Regions from separate parts of the Desulfovibrio sp. JC010 genome, predicted to be linked through region 1. Evidence: predicted binding sites of a transcription regulator. Region 1 holds the regulator's gene; each other region holds the start of a gene.

Region 1 (7,325 bases):
CTGGAGGGCAGCTACTTTTGACCCCCGATGAATTATACCAGAAAAGTCTGCAGGGACCGTTTATACTGGCGGGTCCTTGCGCACTGGAAACCATAGATATCGCCCTGCGCGCCGCTGAGGTGCTGGCCGATATCGCTTCCCGTCTTGATGTGACGGTAATTTTCAAGAGCTCTTTCGACAAAGCCAATCGGACCTCGATCACTTCGTTCAGGGGACCGGGCATGGAGGAAGGGCTTAAATGGTTACAGCGGGTGAAGGATGAAACAGGACTTCCCGTTGTCACCGACATTCATACCCCAGATCAGGCCGCTCCTGTCGGCGAAGTGGCCGACGTGATCCAGATTCCCGCATTTCTCTGCCGCCAGACCGATCTTCTCGTTGCCGCCGCTAATACCGGACGGGTTATCAACGTGAAGAAAGGTCAGTTCCTTGCGCCCCACGACATGCGCCACGTTGTAAACAAACTGCGCGAAGCCGGAAACGAACGTATCTGGCTCACCGAGCGCGGAGCATCTTTCGGCTATAACAATCTCGTGGTGGATATGCGTTCCATGGCCATTATGAAATCCCTCGGCTGTCCGGTGGTTTTTGATGCCACCCACTCAGTGCAGCTTCCCGGCGGTCTGGACGGCAAGTCCGGCGGTCAGCGGGAGTTTGTGCCTGTGCTTTCCCGCGCGGCTGTGGCTGCTGGGGCTTCCGGTGTGTTCATGGAAACTCATCCCGACCCGGACTGCGCGCTTTGTGACGGTCCCAACAGCTGGCCTCTTGATCGTGCCGAAGATCTGATCAAGGACCTTCTGGCCGCATGGAGCGTGGATTATGTCTGCTAGACAGCGTGCTGAAAAAATCAAGCTGCTCATTCTCGATGTGGACGGCGTGCTCACTGACGGCGGTCTTTATTATGATAAGGATGGCAACGTAACCAAGCGGTTCAACGTGCAGGACGGTCTGGGCATCAAGTTTGCGCAGCAGGCCGGGCTTGATCTGGCTGTTATCACCGGGCTTAATCACGGCGCGGTGGAAAAGCGGGTTACCGAGCTGGGCATTACCGAATATTATCCGGGCCAGAAGGAAAAACTTCCTTTTTATGAAAAGCTGCTCAAGGACAAAGGGCTCACTGATGAGGAAGTTGCCTACATGGGCGATGACTGGATCGATGCTCCGGTGATGGTCCGGGTGGGCTTGCCCATGGCTGTTAAAAATGCCCAGCCTGAAATTTTTGGCATTTCCAAATGGATTTCCAGCCGCGAAGGCGGACATGGTGCCGTGCGCGAGGCCATTTCATTTATCCTTGACTCGCAGGGCAAGTTGAACGACATCTGGCAAGAGTGGGCAGGTTAGATGGGCCGTATCGGCTTGGTTTTATCTTTGATTCTGTCCCTTGTTCTGGGCGTCTGCGCCGGAACGCTGCTGGGTAAGAAATACGGAACCTTTCCGCACATGGCCCGTGGTGCAGTGGAAAGCCCGCTGGTGGCCGATAAGAATAAGTCCGATATTTCCGCTGAGGAGATTGAACTTATTCAGGGTACCGGCGGTGATATTGAATGGATTCTGCGGGCCGGAAGTGCTGATTATGATCAGGAAAAAGGGCTGGTCATAGCTGACAAACCGCGTGTTACATACTATCTGGGCCGGGACCGCAAGGAAGTTTTTGTCAGTGCCCTGCATGGCGAGGTAAGCCAGAAGGGTGAGGGACTGAAGCTCTGGGACCATGTTGAAGGCCTTTACGGGGATATGGGGCTCAAGGCTGACCGTCTTGATTTCAAGCCCAAGGATAACCTGCTTTTTCTTGAAGGGAATGTAAAAGTGCAGAGCCCTGCCGTTTACATCACTTCAGACCGGGTGAAGGTGGATCTTGTCACCCGTGAGATTATGATTGAAGATGGAATGGAAGCCTTGATTTCACCGGACATGGTGGTAATGCCTCAATAGAAGCGAGCATTCATTTGATTAATATATTTGGAAATAAAGTATATACTTTTTGTGCGCTGTTTTTGCTGACCTTTTTTCTGGTCAGCCCCGCTGCTCACGCCTACGATAAATCTGAATTGAAAATTACCCGGACCATTGCCAATGTCCGTGCCAAGCCTGATTTGAAAGCCCCGGTGGTCTGGATTATTTCCCCGGCGAAGAGTTTTCTGGTGGGTAAGGTGCAGGGCAACTGGTTTCCGGTTTATCCCGCTTCCGACGAAAAGGACGTAAAGCCTGTAGGGTATGTTTCCCGCAAGGTTGTTGTTCCTGCCCCGGCTGACGGCCCCCTCGTGGATTGGGGGGATGTCCGTTACGTGGGCAAGGATGTAAAATTTCATCTGGAAAGAACTGTCAAATCTTCTACCGGGGGCATGCTGAAATCCGGTGATAAGATCAAGGTCGGTTTTTTGAGAGACGGCTGGTACGCGGTCTTTAAGGGTGATGCAAAGGTTGTTTCCGAAGCGGATGCCATGGGTTTTGTGGAGCAGTCCAAGATTGATATTGTCAATGATGCTGCGCGTATCCGCTATGCAGTACGCCGTATCAACGTTATTGAAAAGCCTGTGGCCACTTCCAAGGCAGTGGGCGTGCTCAGTCCCGGACACCGGGCGCAGGTGGGCAAGGAAAAAGGCGGCATGTATGCCCTTTACCGCATAGATGCCATGGTCAAGAAAGATACTCCTGTCTGGGGTTATGCCTGGGGGCCGTTCCTTGCTCCTTATCCCAAGAATTTGGAAAAAGCCCAGATGGCCGGCATAGATGCCCGTAAGGCTGAGATTAAGGCTGAAAAGACCAGAAAAGAACAGCAGGAATTGAAAAGAGGTAACGAGCTTGCCGCCATGGAAGAAGCCATGGATGAAATGCTGCTGGCTCCGGTCAAGACTAAGACCCTGTACGCCACTGCGGTGCTTAATGTTCGCTCCGAACCCAATGCTAAATCCCTTATTGTTGATAAACTGGAAAAGGGCGAGGCTGTTAAAGTCGGACAGGAAGAGGGAAAATGGTTTCCTGTATTCAAGCCCGGCAAAGACAAAGAGTTGAAGCGCGTGGGCTATGTTTTCGGTACTTATCTCAAGGCCGAAGCTCCGGTTGTGAAAAAGGAAAAGCCCAAGAAGAAGCGTGTGCCCGGCGGACCTGATGAAGTGCCCATCAAGATCACTTCTACCAAGATGACCTTCAGCGAGAACCGCAACAGGATTACTTTTTCCGGCAATGTTAAGGTTGTGCGTCTGGATGTAACCCTTACCTCCGACATCCTGACTGCCCATTTGAGACCTGATGGTGATTCACTTTCCGATACTCAGGACAAGATCAAGAAGATCGTGGCCGGGGGCAACGTGAAAGTGGTAATGAAAAAACGCAAGGGTCACTGCGACAAGTTGACCTACGTGGTGGGTGATTCCATCATTTACATGAAGGGTAATGCCGAGCTTCAGGACGGCCCAAACAATATTCAGGGTGATGAGATTAAATTTTACCTAAAAGATAACCGCGCTGAGGTTGTGGGCGGCAACAAGCCTATCGAGGCCATTTTCTATACCCCGAAAAATGTTTCGCCTTAGCCTGTGATATAATGATGATTAATCGTTTCATCAAAAGCGCAAAGCGCATCAAAAAGGACTTTTATGTCTTCGATTATCGCCAAGAAACTGGTCAAGAACTACGGGCCTAAAGAGGTCGTCCGCGGGATCAACCTGACCGTGCGCGAGGGCGAGGTCGTGGGGTTGCTCGGTCCCAACGGGGCCGGGAAAACCACCACATTCTATATGCTTGTCGGTGTTGTAAAGCCTACTTCCGGGGACGTTTATTTTAATAAAAAGCCAATCACCACACTGCCCCTGCATGAACGGGCACGCCTGGGACTGAGCTACCTTCCGCAGGAAAGTTCCATTTTTAAAAAGCTTTCCGTGCGTAAGAACCTTGAGATCATCATCGAGCACACTGGGCTTTCCGGCAAGGCCGTTCCCAAGAGGGCGGATGAATTGCTGGACCAGCTGGGTATTCTGCGTCTTGCGGATCAGAAGGCCATGTATCTTTCCGGCGGTGAACGCAGGCGTCTTGAGATCGCCCGGGCCATGATCAATAATCCTAAATTCATCCTGCTTGATGAACCTTTTGCGGGTATCGACCCCATTGCGGTTATTGATATTCAGGACATCATTTCCTCGCTCAAGGATATGGGGCTGGGAATTCTTATCTCCGACCACAACGTGCGTGAGACCCTTTCCATCTGTGACCGGGCCTACCTTGTCTATGAAGGGCGGGTGATCCTGAACGGTTCACCTGAAAATATCGTTAAAAATACCAAGGCGCGCAGGCTGTATCTGGGTGACAGTTTCAGTTTGTAGCTTTCGGGTGTGTATAAGTGTTCGTCAGGCCGGGTCCCTTAGGGGATTCCGGCCTGTTTTTTTGCAAAGTTTGATTAATTTTGCCTTTGTTGATTTACAGTCCGCCCGAACATTGGTACACTTTTTTCATATGCAAGTTCTTTGTGTAAAAAATCCATAAATATCAGATGATTCAGAGGTCTTTGTTGCATCTTGCAATTGGATGTGGCATAGTGGAATCAAGGCTGGGGCAGAATATAAAATATTTTTTGTTGCCTCGGTTTGCAACTGACTGAAATTAATTGAATTTGAGAATATACTAAAGGTGGCCTGAATATATGGGATTGGAACTTAGACAACAATTAAAGCTTACTCAACAGCTGGTAATGACTCCCCAGTTGCAGCAGGCGATCAAGTTGTTGCAGCTTTCCCGCCTGGAGCTGGTGGATACTGTCCATCAGGAGCTCATGGAAAATCCTGTCCTTGAAGAAGCTGAAGCACAGGAAAGGACTGATGCTGCGGATGCTGAAGCAGGTACCGCCACGGCTGAAGAAGCCCAGATTTCCAAGGAAGCCGAGTGGGAGAACTATCTCGGCGAATTTTCCAGTACTTCCAAGCAGTCCGCTTCCCGTGAATCCGAATCATATGAAGAGGGTACCTCCTTTGAAGCCCGGCTGACCAAGACAACATCCCTTGAAGGACATCTGCATTGGCAGATGAGTCTTTCCGATTTTACTGAAAAGGAAGTTGTCATTGGTGAATGTATTGTTGGTAATTTGAGTTCGGGTGGTTTTTTACGGATTGACTTGGAAGATGTCTGCGAAACATGCTATGCTGAAATCGAAGATGTGGAAAATGTGCTGCACCGCATTCAGCGGTTGGACCCGGTGGGGGTAGCGGCACGGACTCCGCAGGAATGTCTGCTTGTTCAGCTTGAAGCGTTGAAACTTGATGATGATCCGATTCTGGTCTCGCTGGTGCGGGATCATCTGGATGACCTTGAAAAGAAACGCTACAAGCCGCTGGCAAGAAAATTCAAACTCAGCATGGAGGATTTAAAGAGTTATCTCGATTTGATGCAGACACTTGATCCTCTGCCGGGAGCAAGTTTTTCAAGCGGAGACTCTTTCTATGTCAGCCCGGATGCTTATGTTTATGAATATGACGGTGATTTTGTCATCGTCCTTAACGAAGACGGTCTTCCCAAATTGCAGATGAATGCATTTTATGTGGAGACGCTGGCATCAACAAAGGGAGACGACAAGGAATATTTTCAGGATAAGATGCGCTCCGCCCAGTGGCTGATGAAGAGCCTGTATCAGCGGCAGCGTACCTTATATAAGGTTTTGGATTCCATAGTGAAGTTTCAGCGTGAGTTTTTTGCTCAGGGTGTCACCAAGCTTAAACCGCTTATTTTGAAAGAGGTTGCGGAAGACATCGAGATGCATGAATCCACTGTGAGCCGGATAACAACCAATAAGTATGTTTCGACTCCGCACGGAATCTATGAGCTTAAGTTCTTTTTTAATAGTGCTCTCGGTCTGGATGACGGTTCTCAGGTCGGTTCCGAGTCCGTCAAGGCAACGATCAAGAAATTGATCGGAGAAGAGGACGGAAAGAAACCCCTCAGCGACGAGAAGATTGCTGAGATTCTCAAAGAGAAGCTGGAAGTCAATATTGCCAGAAGGACCGTAGCCAAGTACAGGACTGCAATGGGGATTCTCTCCTCCTCGAAAAGGAAGAAGGTATTCTAATGTAGTCCGGAGAAATCAACGCATATTCACCCCTTACTAAGGAGGCTCTTTATGAACGTAGCATTTACTTTTAAGAATTTCGACGCATCCGAACATCTTAAGGAATATGCAAACAGCCGTTTCTCCAAGTTGGTAAAGTACGTCAGCAACCCTGAAAACACTGACATGCAGGTGAATCTGTCAGTTGATAAGTTCAGGCATGTTGCGGAAGTTGTTTTCACCTCTGACCATACGCATGTCTCAGCTTATGAGGTGTCCGAGGACATGTATTCCACCGTGGATATGGTTCTGGACAAGCTTGAAGCACAGCTTCGCCGTGCAAATGAAAAGATGAGAAGTCACAGGCGCAAGGAGGCAGCTCCCGCCCGCATGGAAATTCTCAGTTATGGGGAAGAAGAGTACAGGGAACCTGTGATTGTTGAGTCTGATTCTTTTGTGCCCAAGCCCATGAGTGTTGATGAAGCCGCTGAGCAGCTTCAGACCCTCGACCATGAATTCCTCGTCTTCCGTAATGCGGATAACGAAGCCATAAATGTAATTTACCGCCGCAATAACGGCGACTTCGGTTTAATTGACCCGGGATACTAACTAATGAATATAGCTGATAATCTGGCAAAGGACCTTGTAATTCATGAACTGCAGGCCTCTGATAAGGGTGAAGTTCTGAAAGAAATGGTTTCCGCACTGAAGGGCGCCGGTCTGGATGTGGATGTGGAAAACGGACTGAAGGTCCTTAATGATCGTGAAAAACTCGGAACAACCGGAATAGGGGATGGCATAGCCATCCCCCACGGAAAACTGGAATGTCTTGAAGAGATTGTCGTGGTGGTCGGCCGTTCAAGTGAAGGGGTCGACTTTGAGTCTCTGGACATGCAGCCATGTAAGATATTCTTTATGGTACTGGCTCCTGAGCAGGGGGCCGGTGCCCATTTAAAGGTGCTGGCACAGATTTCGCGGCAGTTGAAGGATGAAGCTTTCCGGCAGGCTTTCATAGACTCTGCGGATCAGGATGAACTTCTTCGTCTGCTCGGTGTCGCATAACCGAACCTATTTGAAAATCAGGAATAAATCAGATTAGCAATGAACTTAAGGTCATTGCTAATTTTGTTTGTGGGCTAATACTCAAGGAGGATGTTGGGGTGGTTGATGCAGATTCGTTTCCAGTGATTGTTGTTACCGGGATGTCCGGTGCCGGTAAGTCGACAGTTCTGAAAGTTTTTGAGGATTTGCGTTTTTTCTGTGTGGACGGATTGCCCGCCGGAATGCTTCCGCG
Region 2 (7,325 bases), on a different contig from region 1:
GGTGCTCTGCAAACAGGGGTGCGAGGTTGCCGAGTTGCGCGGTTTCAAGGGAAGCGGAACCGGTGAACAGAGCCACGATACCGATAGTCAGCAGGAAGGCCAGCATAACCTGCAATTTACCTGCAAAGCTATTGCCGCGATAGTTCATCCAGCCGAAAAGCAGGGTTGCCGCGGTCATGAGAATTACTTCACCTGTATAAACCTGCCACCCGGCTATGGAGTACAGCGGTCCGAATTCAAAGACCCCCGGAAAAAGGAAACGGAATATCAACGCCAGTGCGGCAACGTCGATGCCGATGATGGCTATGTACCCAAGCACGAGTGCCCACCCGCAGACAAAAGCCGCAGTGGGTCCAAAGCCGACATAAGCATATGCAAACGCGCCGCCTGCAACAGGGGCGTACTTGATCATATAGCTGTAGCAGACCGCTACAAAGCAAATCAGAAATGCGCCGACACCGAAGCCGATCAGGGTACCCATGATACCGGCCTGCGGAAGAAACATATCACCGGGGAGAACAAAGCACCCCCAGCCTACAATTGACCCCAGCGCCAGTGCCCAGACCTGCGCGGGCGACATTGATTTTTCTAATTCCAGTTTTTCTTGTGACATCAGATTATCTCTTTGTTTTTATGAGTTCGCGGCAGACACCCCGAAAAGTGCCCAACCCCGGCAGCTGCTCCTCCTCTAACCTAAAGCAACCGCCTGCTGTGTGTGCGGATTGCGAACCTGCCGCACACATAGCGCCATGCTCCCGCTTTATGCGGCATGGCCCTCCTCTCCTTTGCAAAGAGCGAACAAACATTCATAAACTTTCAATCCTACCTGAATCAGCGGCTCTACCACCAGCCGCCGCCTGTTTTAAGCAAACAGAGTGCCAATTCGTGAATTTCTTCACCATCAATATAATAGCCAGAAATAACTGGTAAAATTTTTAAAACCATCAACAACGTCAATAAATGTGTTTTAAAATATTTTTCTTTTTCGAAAGTTTTTTATCTTTTTAAAAAATTTTCTTTGTTTTGCATTTACTCACTCCCAAAGCGGCCGATTACTCACCCGCCGGACCTAAAACCTTGACTTCAGCAATCAATTCAAGATGATACTGAAAAACATACAATTTCAGCAGCTGAATTCCCTGAAAAGGCACCCCCTTTGCAAACCGAAAGCATGTTACTTTTTTCATAAAGGAGCCCCCAATGGCCGAAGATAAACGTATACAAATCATAGAAAATATCATCGCACTGGAACTGGACATGTTCCTTGCAGTGAAGAACCGCGGCGGCACCGCTGCCTGTCAGGAGCACCCGGATTCTTTCCGCATCATGCGCAACATGACCCACGGAGTAATGCCGGACGATTACCTTGAATCCTACCTCGCCGACCTTGAAAAAGCAGTGGCCGACAAGCGCAATCTCATGACCGAAAAATACGCGCTCATGGAAGGACTCATCCCGGTACAGAACGATTCCCCGGCCATTGCCGCCATCGTCCAGCTGGAAAGCGAATGGCGCAAGGAAGTAGCCGCCCAGTTCCCCCGCGCCGTGCATCCTGACGGACACCAGTCCTTCTGCATCTACCTTGGCAGTGAATTACAAACCTACTCCTCCGGAACTCTGGACATCTATCTGAATTACGCCCGCTCCGTGCAGCAAAAACACGGCAACCTCGTGCGTGAAAGATACGAAATCCTCATGCGCAAGCTGGGTTACGAGTCCCTCACCCATTGCGAAGAATCACTATCCAAACCAACAAAGTAAAATTTCATGTTCGATTCACCACACACCCTTGTTTTCCTGCTCTGGCTGATCGGCGGATTTGTATCCGGGGTCAGCGGTATCGGCGGGGCCATGGTCGCTGTTCCGGCAGCGGCAATGTTCATTCCCATGCAGGAGTTGGTTCCCCTTGCCTGCCTGCTTAACGTCATCATGGACGGCAGCATCGCGGCCATGCATTTCCGGCACTGCCGCTGGTCCGCACTTAAGCCGCTGCTGGTCGGCTCCGTACCCGGAGCTTTTGCCGGGCTGTACATCCTGACCTTTGTTTCCAGCACCATCCTACAGGGAGCGGTCGGTGCGCTGCTCATCTATTACGTGTACTGGCAGCTCACCTTCAAAGTCAAAAAAACTCACCCGGAATCATGGTCACGGGGCAGTGCCGCCGGATTCGGAGCCAGCCTGCTCGGCACGGCTATCTCATTCGACGGACCGCCCATCGGGGCCTACGGTCTCTATGTAGGCTGGGCACCGCGCGTATTCCTCGGCACCCTCGGGGTCTTTTTTGTTATCCGGGCCACTTTCACCTGCATCCTGCAGGGCAGTGCCGGGCTGATCACCCCCACGGTAATCGACTACGCCATCTACGGAGCACCGGCTACACTCATCGGGACCCTGCTATCCTTTCCGGTAATCAAGCACATCAATCAGGATTTATTCCGCAAAGTGCTCATGACCGTAATCGCACTGGCTGGAGTCGTCTGTCTGGTCAGATCATTCCTTTAATTTGATGCGCTATCGCGCTTTTTATTAAGAGATTCTCCCTCCGGGGGCCAGAGAACCCTTTTGCAAAAGGGTTCTCTGGACTCTCCCAAAACCTTTTATTAAGGCTTCGCCGTCTTTTTATTCGAAGACCGTCTTAAGAAGCTAAATGCGAAGCTTGTTAAAAATCTTCTCCAATTCCTAATTGCTGAATTTTATAGCGCAAACCGGCCCCGGTAATCTGCATAATACGGGCGGCCTTGGCCACATTGCCGCCCGTTACTTTGAGTACGTTCTTGATGCATTCAATTTCGTACTGCTGCACGCAGCTTTTAAGCGGAACCACGCTGTTGCGCTTGATCAGGCTGTAATCAAAGAAATTCTTGCCGAGCATGGACTCTTCAGCCTGCGGCGCGGCCGTTTCAGCACTTAGAGGTGTAGGCATGTAAGAATTTTCGCAGGCTTCGCGGAAATGACGGGGCAGATTCTCCACCCCGATAGAATACCGTTCGCCAAGCAGGGCAAGGCTGCCCTCGATAACGTGGAGCAACTCGCGCACGTTACCCGGCCAATCGTAATCGAGGAACATCTGAAGAACATCCGGTTCCACCCCGATGAGTCCGGGTGAACTGGTCTGTTCCGAACAGGCAATGAATGAACGAATGAGCACGGTCAGGTCTTTCTTGCGCTCACGCAGCGGCGGAATGGCTAAGCCCACCACCGCCAGACGGTAAAACAGGTCACTGCGCAGGATGCCATAACTTACGGCATTAAGCGGAGCTTCGTTGAGGATGCTGATCACCCGTACGTCCACGGGAATTTCCTTTTGCGAACCGAGCCTGCGGACCCGCTTCTCCTGCAACACGCGTAGCAGCTTGGCCTGCAAACCAAGCGGCATGGAGTTAAGTTCATCCAGCAGCAGGGTTCCGCCGTCCGCTTCCTCAAACAGACCGGGCTTATCCGGGGCATCGGTGTAGGCCCCTTTGGAGGTACCGAAAAGAATGGCTTCAAGCAGGTTCTCCGGGATAGCCGCGCAGTTCTCGGCAATAAAAGGCTTTTCCCTGCGCTCGCTTTCCATATGGATGGCCTGCGCGAATACTTCCTTACCGGTACCGCTCTCGCCCCAGATCATGACGTGCGAAGAAGACCTGGCCGCAGTGCGGGCCTCGGCCAGCACCTCGCGCAGGGAATCATCCTCGCCCACGAGGGAATCAAAGGTGTAATATGAATAGTTTTTATCGCGGGCTGCGGACTTGCGGGACCGCTTCTTGGAATCACCAAGAGGCACTGATCCGGTCCAGAGGGTGAAGGTGATTACCCCATCCTTACGACCCTGATCGTAAAGCGGGAAAAAGTCGGAAACAGTCCCGGCAAGATAGTTGTTGGTGGTCTTGTAAAGGTAGCTTTTCTTCAGAATCGGCTCATTTTTACGCAGACATTCGACTGTGGGAATGCAATCCAGCTCGTGAGGCACGTAGAGCTTGGTGATGTGCTGCCCTTCCACATGGATGCGTGAAAACCCGTCCGCCTTGCGCTGGATGGGGTTCATGTACTCGCAATACCCTTCACTATCCACCACCGCCACTCCCAGTCCCAGATCATCCCAGATGGCAAGCATCTCCGGGGTCAGCACACTGCGGCGGCTGACATTACGAAACTTTTCCCTGCTAAAATACATTTTTCACAACCTCTCTCTTTCCCCGGAACGGCTCAAAACCGGTTTGAACCTCCGGTTGCTGATGGGGTCGATAAATAAAAAAATATTTTTTGGCAAATAAAAATTTTAATCAAAAAAGAAAAATTTCTTTCTTTTTGCTTTTCCACCCCCTTCACACTATCAACGCCGCTTGTGCGCTTTTAAACACTTCTATTTCAAAAGCTTATAGTAATTTTTTGCCCACAAAACCGTCTCTGGCACAGCCCGTGCTAGTGACGGATTTAACAAGCGAACGAATCAAACTTTCAATCTACCTAAAAGACCAAAAACAATAGCACAATCACAGGAGATGGAAATGAATACTACCCTGTCTGCAAAAGAAGAAACCAGAACTGCCGAAGGATACGGCATCAACTGGGATACAGCTGAAGACCGCGTCAAGGAACTCAAGGATTACCTCATGAACGCTCCGCAGGTCATGGACCCCGAGCGTCTGAAGTTCCTGAACGAAGTATATGAAAAACATCAGGGTGAACCTGTAGTATATGTCCGCGCCAAAGTTCTGGAACGTGTACTAACCCAGAAAAAAATCTTTCTCGACGGCAACCCCATTGTAGGTACCCTTACAGGTGTGCGTGCCGGTGTTTACGCCTACCCCGAATGGAACGTCTCCTGGATCAAAGAAGAAATGCAGATGGCCAAAATGGCCTCCCTCGGCGAAATGAAAATCCCCGCCGAGACTCAGGAACTGCTCGAAAAGACCTACAAGCTCTGGAAAGGCCGCACCGCCATCGACCAGAACAACAAGATGTACAAGGAAAAGTACGGTGAAAGCGCGAAGAAGTACGCCAAAGCAGGCATGTACTACGAAAACGTTTCCGTTGCTTCCGGTTCCGGTATCGCTGATTACGGCATGGTGCTGAACAAAGGTATCCGCCACCTTATGGAAGAAGTGCGCACCCGCCTCACCGAAACCCAGAACACCCTTGCCAACCGCGACAAGATCGACCTTTACCGCTCCATGCTGATCACCTTTGACGCGGTAATCAAGCACTCCCACCGCTACGCTGATCTGGCTGAAAAGACCGCGGCTGAAGAATCCGATCCTAAAGTAAAAGCGGAACTGCTGGAAATCGCAGAAATCTGCCGCCGCGTTCCCGAACACCCGGCCCGCAACTTCCGCGAAGCTATCCAGTCTTTCTGGTTCACCCACCTCTGCGTGGCAACCGAGCAGATGGCCTGCGCAGTTTCCCCCGGTCGCTACGGCCAGTACATGTACCCCTTCTTCAAAAAAGACATTGACGAAGGCAACCTGACCCGCGAGCAGGTTCTGACCATGCTCAAGTTCCAGTGGATTCGTCACCTCGAACTGGGCGAATATCAGGGCAACTCCTACGCGCTGACCCTTTCCGGACACACCGGGCAGTCCATGACCATCGGCGGTGTGGATAAAGACGGCCGTGATGCTTCCACCGAACTGGAAGAGCTCATGCTCGAAACCCAGATTCAGATGAAGAGCATCCAGCCCACCCTGACCCTGCTTTACCATCCGAAGCTCAAAGAATCCTACATGCAGAAAGTTGTTGAGTGCATCCGCGGCGGTTCCGGCCAGCCCCAGATTTTGAACAACAACGCAGTTATCCAGCGCACCCTCGCCCGTTTTGCGCAGTACCCCGACGGCATCACCCTTGAAGATGCCCGTAACTGCGGTAACTACGGCTGCGTATCCACCGGTGTCTGCGGCAAAGGAAGTTTCATCACTCAGGAAGACCAGCCCTGCCTCGCAAAAGTTGTGGAACTGGTGCTTAACAACGGTAAATGCCCGGTAACCAAGAAAAAGGTCGGCGCAGAAACCGGAGATCCCATCACTTTCGAAACCTTCGAAGACCTTTACGAAGCAGTAAAAGGACAGCTGGACAACCTGTTCCGCATTTCCCGCGCCCACTCCGATCTCAGCCAGATGGCCCGCCTGCAGGTTGTACCGAGCGTATTCCGCTCCGCCATGTACGACGGCTGCATTGAAAAGGGCATGTGCGAGGAAGCAGGCGGAACCCGCTACCCGCAGGTCAACCCGATCATGACTGCAGGTATCGATGCCGCCAACTCCATCCTCGCCATCAAGCACCTTGTATACGATACCAAGGCTGTAACCATGGAAGAGCTGCTTGAAGCACTCAAGGCCAACTTCGAAGGTTACGAAGAACTGCGCCAGATGTGCTTTGACGCACCCAAGCACGGCAACGATGTGGAAGAAGTTCAGGAAATCGTTCAGCGTTTCTACCGCGATGTGGATGAAATCCACCACTCTCAGGGTCCGGACTGCTTCGGACAGCGTACCCCGCTTGATGCATACTCCCTTTCCTACCACAACTACTTCGGCGGCATGATGGGCGCACTGCCCAACGGTCGTAAAGCAGGCGTGGCCCTCACCGACGGCAGTGTTTCCGCAATGCCCGGTACCGACAAGGAAGGCATCACCGCACTGATCAAATCCGGTGCTGAAGCAATCGATACCGTCCGTTACGGCGCGAACCACTTCAACGTGAAGTTCTCCCCCTCCGTACTGGAAGGTCCGCAGGGCGCGAAAACCCTGATCTCCCTGATCAAGACCTACTGCGATTTCGGCGGATCTCACATCCAGTTCAACTGCGTAAGCTCCGATACCCTCAAGGATGCGCAGCAGAACCCGCAGGATTACTCCGACCTTATCGTACGCGTGGCAGGCTTCAGTGCCTACTTCACCCGCCTCGACTGCGGCGTGCAGAACGAAATCATCAAACGCACCGAATACGACGCAGGTCGTTGCTAATTAAATAATAAAAGGGGAGAGCGCTTCGCGCTCTCCCCTCTCTCGGAGCTACTATGTCACAAGGCATGATTTATAATATTCAGCGTATGTCGCTCCATGACGGTCCGGGCCTGCGTACAACTGTATTTTTAAAAGGCTGCCCGCTAACCTGCTTGTGGTGCAGCAACCCGGAATCGCAGCAGGTCAAACCGCAGCTGATGTGCTTTACTGAGCTGTGCACCGCATGCGGAACCTGCTCCGAAGTCTGTCCCAGCGATGCCGTTATCGAGATTGACGGCAAGTTCGGCTGCGACAGCGACAAATGCACCAGCTGCGGAACATGTACTGAAAAATGCGCAGGTAAAGCCCGTGAAATTTCCGGCAGGACCATGACCGTTGAGG
Region 3 (7,325 bases), on a different contig from region 1:
ACGAAATAGTGCAGCAGATAGTCAAAGCCGTACCTGATGTAGAAGTGAAAGCATTGCAGCACGTAGTCAAACAGCGCATGTCCGCCATCAACTTTGTTAACCAGATGGCCTGGACCGTAAGCGGGGTCATCCTGCTCACCGCCTGTTTCATGATCGGGCTGTCCATCTTCTCGGCAGTGAATGAGCGCAAAACCGAAATCGGCCTCATGCGCTCGCTGGGCTTTTCCACCACTTCGGTATTCTCCATCTTCTGCCTTGAAGCACTGCTCATGGGTTGTATTTCAGGGATTTTCGGTTACTTGGGCGGATATTTCGCCAGCGGTAAAATCCTTGAGAATCTCGATATGGCTGAGGCTGAGATTGTTTTTGATCCGCTGGCTTTCGGGCTGACCTTTCTGGCCGTTGCCGGGCTGGCAGTGCTTTCGGCAACCATTCCATCACTGCGCGCCACCCGCGTTGATCCCTCCCGAACCCTTGTATCATTATAAGGAGCCAGTATGCTTAAAACTGATTCAATTACCCATAGTTACGGTGAAGGTTCCACAGCTGTTACCGTGCTGAACAATGTATCCATCAACATTCCGGAAGGCGGATTTACTTCAATCGTCGGCCGCTCCGGGTCCGGAAAATCAACACTGCTCAGTGTAATATCCAGCCTGCTCCGCCCGGTGGAGGGAGATATCTATTTTAAGGGGACTGAAATCACAGACCTGCCCGATTCTAAAATCGACAGGCTGCGCAAGGAAGAATTCTCCATCATTTTCCAGTCCCACCACCTGCTGCCTTACCTGACCGCCCATGAAAATGTACTGCTGCCCTTTCTGGACAAGCTGAAACCGGTTAATGCAAGGCTGCTGGAACGAGGACGGATCTGCCTTGAGCGGGTGGGGTTGCAGGGTAAAGAGAAGCGTCTGCCCGGCCAGCTTTCCGGCGGGGAACAGCAACGTGTTGCCATTGCGCGGGCACTGGTGAAATCACCTTCCATACTCTTTGCGGACGAACCCTGCGGCAGTCTGGATAAAGCTACAGGAAACGAAGTTATGGAAATTCTGAACGATTTAAACCGTGACGGTTTGACTATCGCCATGGTTACCCATGACCGAGGCCATGCCTCCATGGCCAAGGAGACCATTTTACTGGAAGACGGCAGAATTGTTAATAAATGTTAATTTATATAAGTGCATTTTAACATTATATCTGCACAAATTGTGCATTCTTGCGCAGCTATTGCATTGCCATTTTCAGACCGCCACAGTAGGCGATAACACTTTAATTCAAGCAGTTTAAGAAGTTACGCAAAATGGCACACCCTGTGCTTTAGGGGAATTACGAGATAGCAAAGTTTTTTCATACAACCCCAAGGAGATAATCATGAAAAAGAAAATCGTAATTCCCGTAGTAGCAATCATGGTCCTGACCATTGCCGGAACCGCCATGGCCGGCGGCGGTTACCAGAGAGGAAACAACGACTGCTTCCGCAACGGTCCCCGCCAGATTTTCGAACAGCTGACCCCTGAAAAACAGCAGGAAGTAAAAGCCATCTTCAAAAAGCATCAGGATGAATTCCAGACCATCAAGACTCAGATGTGGGCCAAGCGCACCGAACTGAATGCACTGGTTGATTCCGGCAAGGCCGACCAGAAGACCATCAGCAAGCTTGTTCAGGAAATGGTTGAACTCAAAACCAAGGGCTACAACCTCCGCAAGCAGGTCAATGAAGAAATCGAAACAGCCACCGGAATTGAAATGCCCATGCGTGGGTTCAGCGGTCGCGGATTCGATGACGACGGTCCACGCAAAGGCCGCAGACACCACAATGACGACAGAGGTCGCTGGAACTCCTAGTCTTTACATATAATACCATCATCCCCTGCGAAGAAAAAAACAGAACACTCCTTCCCCTGTTTTTGAGGCCCCTCTCCCCGGGGCCTCTTTTTTTATTTTGCAGGTGAGCATGCACTTTTGTGCAACTGGCTGCACATATATTTTGCACTTAAAAATTTACCTCCACTGCACAAAAACCAACAACACACTAATATAAAAGATTTTTTCACTTTGGCACACCACGTGCTTTATGACAAACCGAGAGGGCAACAACTTTTAACCGCATCAGGAGATCTTATGAAAAGAAAAGCTCTGGTTCCCTTGATCGTCGTGCTGGTTCTGGCTGTAGCATCAGTCGCCATGGCACGGAACGGTTACCGGAACGCCGGTTACCACAACGGTAACTGGGCTGCCTATGAGCAGCTGACACCTGAGAAACAAAAACAGGTGCAAGAGATCATTAAAAAATATGAATCCACTTTTCAGACCCTGAAGAGCGAACAGTGGGCAAAACACACTGAACTTAAAGCTCTGGTGGATTCCGGCAAGGCCGACAAAGAGACCATCCATGCTCTGGTGCAGGAACTTTCCAAAGTACGGGACAAGCTCTACGCAGAACATAAAAAGATGGCAGAAGAAATAGAAAAGGAAACCGGCCTGACCTTCCCGCCCATGGGGCAGGGAATGGGTAAAGGCGGCAGAGGCTGCGGCAACTACAAGCAGGGCGACTGCCCTGCCGGAGGATGTCCGGGCCAACGTTCCTAACCCCTTTAAATAACGTTCATCTACACTTAATTACAGGAAAACGGGTAAAAAGGAGGACTATAGCGGTCCTCCTTTTTTATTAAAGACCTTCCAAACGCGCCCATATTTAAGTTATCAATATCAGAGCAAATCAAAGGAGCGCAGCATGTTTAGAAAAATCACTTCCCTGACCAGCTTTTTTTCATTTATCGTCCTGATTATCACCAGTGTAGTTCTGTATATCGTCCCGCAGGGCAGGGTTGCCTACTGGGCGGACTGGACTATGCTGACCTTAAGCAAGGAACAATGGGGCGATATCCATATCTGCACCGGGGTCCTTTTTCTTGTTGTTTCCATCCTGCACATCTGGCTGAACTGGAAGCCCATTCTCGCCTACCTTAAAAAGAAAGCCGGGGAAGCAAATTTCACATCTCCCGCATTTTTTATCAGCCTGATAATCACTCTTTTTGTTGCTTTCGGTACCCTGCTTGAACTGCCGCCCATGAAGCAGGTTCTTGAAGGCACCCAGTACTTTCAGGCCAAGGGTGAAGAAAAATACGGAATTCCCCCGTACGGACACGCGGAACTCAGCCCGCTGGAAATTTTCTGCAAGCGTATGGGGCTGGATGTGGACAAGGCCGCCGCATCCATAAAGAACGCCGGTATTGAACTTGAATCCACCAAGGAATCCATCAAATCCATCGCCAACAAGGCAGGACTTACCCCCAAAGAGCTGCATGATATTATTTTAAAAGATCAACCACAGAACAAATCCTCCATGAAAAAAGAAGGAGGGGACTCGAATCAGCAGTCCGGCCAATCAGGCGCAGGAATAGGACGCATGAGCCTTGGGCAATACTGCGCAAAATACAATCTGGATCTGAACACCGCACTGGGCATCCTGCGCGAAAAGGGCGTGGTTGTTGACAAAAACACCCTCATCAAGGAGATTGCAGGGGCACTGGGACTGGATTCTCCGCGTGCATTAGGCAACCTGCTAAATCCCTAAATGAAGCCGGACTAAATGGAACTAAGCTCACAAAAATCACATAAACTGCCTCTTGCTCTGGCACTGCTGGCCCTGATTCTTCTCGGAGCCGGAAGTTTGTACCTGACATGGCACAACCTGCGCCAGATGCATCAGACCGTGTTTGAACACATGCTGCTTTCGGCCCGCTCCATTGCCCGCGGGCTGGATATTCAGCTGGTGGAAGGCGCACGCCGCATGAGACCGCCGGGACCGCACAACAGGCGCATGCCCAATGAACTGCTGCCGGATGCGCGCGAGCTGTTCCGGGAAATGGTGGCGCAGGGCGACCTGCTCTACATCGCCCTTTACGGACCGGACCATAAGCCCATGCTGGTTGTTGAACAGGATCAAGATGAAAAGCCTGTCTACACCCCGCCTTCCGGCCTGTTTAACATGATCACCAAAATGCGGGAATCCAGCACTCCGGTGATGATAAAAGGCAAAGCCGCCCTGCTCTACGGCACGGTGGGCCAGCCTGTCCTGCAACGGCTCTACGGACACCAGAAGCACAGGCGCGGCTTCATGCCTCCGCCGGACAAAGAGACTTACCTGCTGCTGGGACTGAGTGCGGAAAAACACCTGCGCCAGTTCAACCAGTACCGCAGGGCAGCCCTGCTGCAGACCGGATATATTTTTCTGGCCGGATTCGTACTCTGGCTGCTGGCTGTGGCCTATTTCCAACGCCGCGAACAGGGCAAAAAGCTGACCCGGCTGGAACGTTTTCAGGCCAACCTGCTGGACAACATGCCCGACGGACTGCTGACCATTTCGCCGCAGGGAGCCATCCTTGCCGCCAACGGTTCTGCACACACCCTGCTGCAAAGCCCGGCGGATGAAGTGCTGGTAGGCAAAAACTGGAATGACTTTTCTTACGAATCCCTGCAGGATTTCAGGCGGGGAAATGTTGTCTGGGAACATGTCCGTATGGGCGGTAAAAACCTTGAACTGATCTTCTTCCCTTACTTTGAAAGTCTGAAAGAACAACGGACCATGATCATTATCCGCGACCGTACCGACATTGCCGACCTTGAAGAAGACCTTTACGAAGCGCGCAGGCTGGCCTCCATCGGCTCACTGGCCGCCGGAGTGGCCCATGAAATCCGCAACCCTTTGAGTTCCCTGCGCGGTTTCGCCCAGCTTTTTGCGGATAAATTCAAAGATGAGCAGCCCTACGCCACCTACGCCACAACCATGCTTACGGAAGCGGACCGCCTGAACAGGGTGGTCACCGACCTGCTCTATCTCTCCAAGCCGCACGAGCTTAATCCCGAATCCATGGGTCTGCACGAACTCTGCGAGACCATGCAGACCCTCATGGGCTTCGACCTTGAACACAAAGGCACCAGCCTGCAAACTGAATTGAACACAGACGCAGTTTACGCCGACCCGGACGGCATCCGGCAGGTGCTGCTCAACCTGCTGGTCAACAGCCTTGATGCTGTTCCTGAACAAAACGGCGAGATCACAATCATGGCTGAAGCCACGGAACACGGTGTCTGGATCAGTGTCTGCGACAACGGTCCGGGAATGCCTGAAGATATCCGTAAACACGCCCTTGAACCCTTTTTCACTGACAAACCCAAGGGAACGGGCCTCGGCCTTGCCATAGTCAATACAATCATGCGCGGACACAACGGACGGGTGACCATCTCCGGCCCCGACCTGCCCGGCACCCTGCCCGAACCGCTGGGCGGAACCTGCGTCAAGCTGTTCTTCCCGGCTGCGCAAGATGAAGGAAACGAACAATGAACACCACAGGCAAAAACGTACTCATAGTCGATGATGAACCATCATTGCGCATGCTCATCCGGGCAGTGCTGGAAGGTGATGGCTGGACTGTGCATGAAGCCCAGTCCGGGGAACAGGCACTTGAAATCCTGCCCGGGCTGACCTTAAACGCCGCCCTGATCGATATGCGCATGGACGGCATGGACGGCATGGCCCTGCTTAAAGAGCTGAACACCATTATGCCCGGACTTCCGGTTATCATGCTCACCGCTTACGGCAACGTGAACTCCGCTGTGGTGGCCATGAAACACGGGGCCTTTGATTACCTGACCAAACCTGCGGACAACGAAGAGCTGAAAGCGGTCATGGCCAAGGCACTGGATTATTCCCGGCTGGTGGATGAGAACGAAAAACTCAAAACCGCCGCCGGAGCCACCGAGCAGATGATCGGAAACTCACAGTCCATGCTCCATGTGAAAGACCTCATCGAGCAGGCCGGGCCGTCCGAAGCGACCATCCTCGTGCTGGGGGAATCCGGTACCGGTAAGGAACTGGTTGCCGAAGGGTTGCACCGGGCCAGCCTGCGCGCCGATAAACCGCTCATCAAAGTCAACTGTGCAGCACTCCCGGCGGACCTGCTGGAAAGTGAACTTTTCGGATATATGAAAGGGGCCTTTACCGGGGCCAATGCCAACAAGCCCGGACGGTTCCAGCTGGCTTCCGGAGGAACCCTCTTCCTTGATGAGATCGGAGAAATGGACCCGGTACTGCAAGCCAAGATCCTGCGTGCCCTGCAGGAAAAAGTGGTCGAACCGCTGGGCAGCGTTTCCCCGGTGGAAACAGATGTGCGCATCATCGCCGCCACCAACCGCGACCTCAAGAAGGAAGTGGAAAAAGGAAATTTCCGCGAGGACCTCTACTACCGGTTGAGTGTCCTTGAGATCCGCATCCCGCCCCTGCGCGAAAGGGTGGGCGACCTGCCCGCGCTGGTGGCCTACCTGCTGGAAAAACTGGGCCGCAAGAACAACAAGAAAGTCCGCTCGGTGAGTCCGTCCTTTCTGGATGCACTGGGCCGCTATGACTGGCCCGGCAACGTCCGTGAACTGGAAAACGTGCTGGAACGGGCCATCATCCTCAGCCGCAGCGAAGTGCTGGGACCGGAGCTGCTTCCCCCGCAGGTTCAAAATTCAACACCCCGACAGGCCCCGGCGCAGCAGCCTGCACAACAAACCGCAGCTCCGGCACAGCCTCAACATCCTGCACAGCCGCAACAAACAGCTGCGCCGCAACCCGGCACCCCCACCCTCGATGATGCCGAGCGGCAGGCCCTGATCTCAGCCCTTGAAGCCAACCAGCACCACCGGGAGCGAACAGCTGACGCGCTGGGCATCAGCCGCAGGACCCTGCAGTATAAACTTAAAAAATACGGTTTAACCCGCCGATAATTACTTTTTCAGCAATAAAACCATTCCAAAAGCCCGGAATTCACATTTCGGGCTTTTATCTTTTCAAATAAATCTGGATTAGCCCTGATTAGCCGCATTCTCATACACTCAGCCCTTGCAATTTAAAAACTCCGCTCCCCTTCTCAAAATCATTGCTGAAATGGCACAAAAATTACCGCTTTCAATTAAAATTGCATCTAATTTGACATGGATTCATATTTTATCTACCCTTAAAATTCGAGTTCTATAAGTCTATAATTGACGATAGAGACGAAACAGCTCATTTTAACCTGAGCGTAACAATCGCCATAAGCGGTTTTTTACTACACAGAAAAACGCGACATACAAACTGCATCTTTTCAATGTAAAAACCGTATTTTAAAATTAGAACATCAAACACAACTGCAACACGCGCATACTGCATAAAAAAATGCAACCCACACAACAGTACTACATCAAACCGTCCGGAACGCCCGTTAAGGAAATCAACCCTAACTCAGCCCCGGAAAAAATCCCCCTTCTCTCTGCCTTTTCCCCCGAACACCACCATTGCA

Evidence for each region. Region 1 encodes sigma-54, which starts transcription at its own class of promoters, with help from an activator protein. Its sites were predicted from a motif close to CTGGCACGGNNNNTGCTT; they were not measured.
Region 2: FMR86_RS10540 (glycyl radical protein) is a predicted target of sigma-54. The motif match lies at 4,390-4,407, and genes of this name have one in related genera.
Region 3: FMR86_RS02225 (periplasmic heavy metal sensor) is a predicted target of sigma-54. The motif match lies at 2,056-2,073, and genes of this name have one in related genera.

Annotation. Positions count from the first base shown of each region.
Region 1 is NZ_VOIQ01000022.1:39,994-47,318, forward strand. Features, by position in the region: gene kdsA (3-deoxy-8-phosphooctulonate synthase) at 18-830, shown strand; gene FMR86_RS19255 (HAD family hydrolase) at 820-1,341, shown strand; gene lptC (LPS export ABC transporter periplasmic protein LptC) at 1,342-1,932, shown strand; gene FMR86_RS19265 (LptA/OstA family protein) at 1,947-3,533, shown strand; gene lptB (LPS export ABC transporter ATP-binding protein) at 3,597-4,319, shown strand; gene rpoN (RNA polymerase factor sigma-54) at 4,637-6,052, shown strand; gene hpf (ribosome hibernation-promoting factor, HPF/YfiA family) at 6,104-6,640, shown strand; gene FMR86_RS19285 (PTS sugar transporter subunit IIA) at 6,644-7,093, shown strand; gene rapZ (RNase adapter RapZ) at 7,192-7,325, shown strand, end outside.
Region 2 is NZ_VOIQ01000008.1:78,056-85,380, forward strand. Features, by position in the region: gene FMR86_RS10520 (APC family permease) at 1-613, opposite strand, end outside; gene FMR86_RS20695 (hypothetical protein) at 1,053-1,187, opposite strand; gene FMR86_RS10525 (DUF4125 family protein) at 1,201-1,761, shown strand; gene FMR86_RS10530 (sulfite exporter TauE/SafE family protein) at 1,768-2,502, shown strand; gene FMR86_RS10535 (sigma-54-dependent Fis family transcriptional regulator) at 2,660-4,156, opposite strand; gene FMR86_RS10540 (glycyl radical protein) at 4,491-6,944, shown strand; gene FMR86_RS10545 (glycyl-radical enzyme activating protein) at 6,998-7,325, shown strand, end outside.
Region 3 is NZ_VOIQ01000001.1:498,154-505,478, forward strand. Features, by position in the region: gene FMR86_RS02210 (FtsX-like permease family protein) at 1-488, shown strand, start outside; gene FMR86_RS02215 (ABC transporter ATP-binding protein) at 498-1,169, shown strand; gene FMR86_RS02220 (Spy/CpxP family protein refolding chaperone) at 1,372-1,845, shown strand; gene FMR86_RS02225 (periplasmic heavy metal sensor) at 2,122-2,589, shown strand; gene FMR86_RS02230 (DUF4405 domain-containing protein) at 2,735-3,577, shown strand; gene FMR86_RS02235 (nitrogen regulation protein NR(II)) at 3,593-5,347, shown strand; gene FMR86_RS02240 (sigma-54 dependent transcriptional regulator) at 5,344-6,771, shown strand.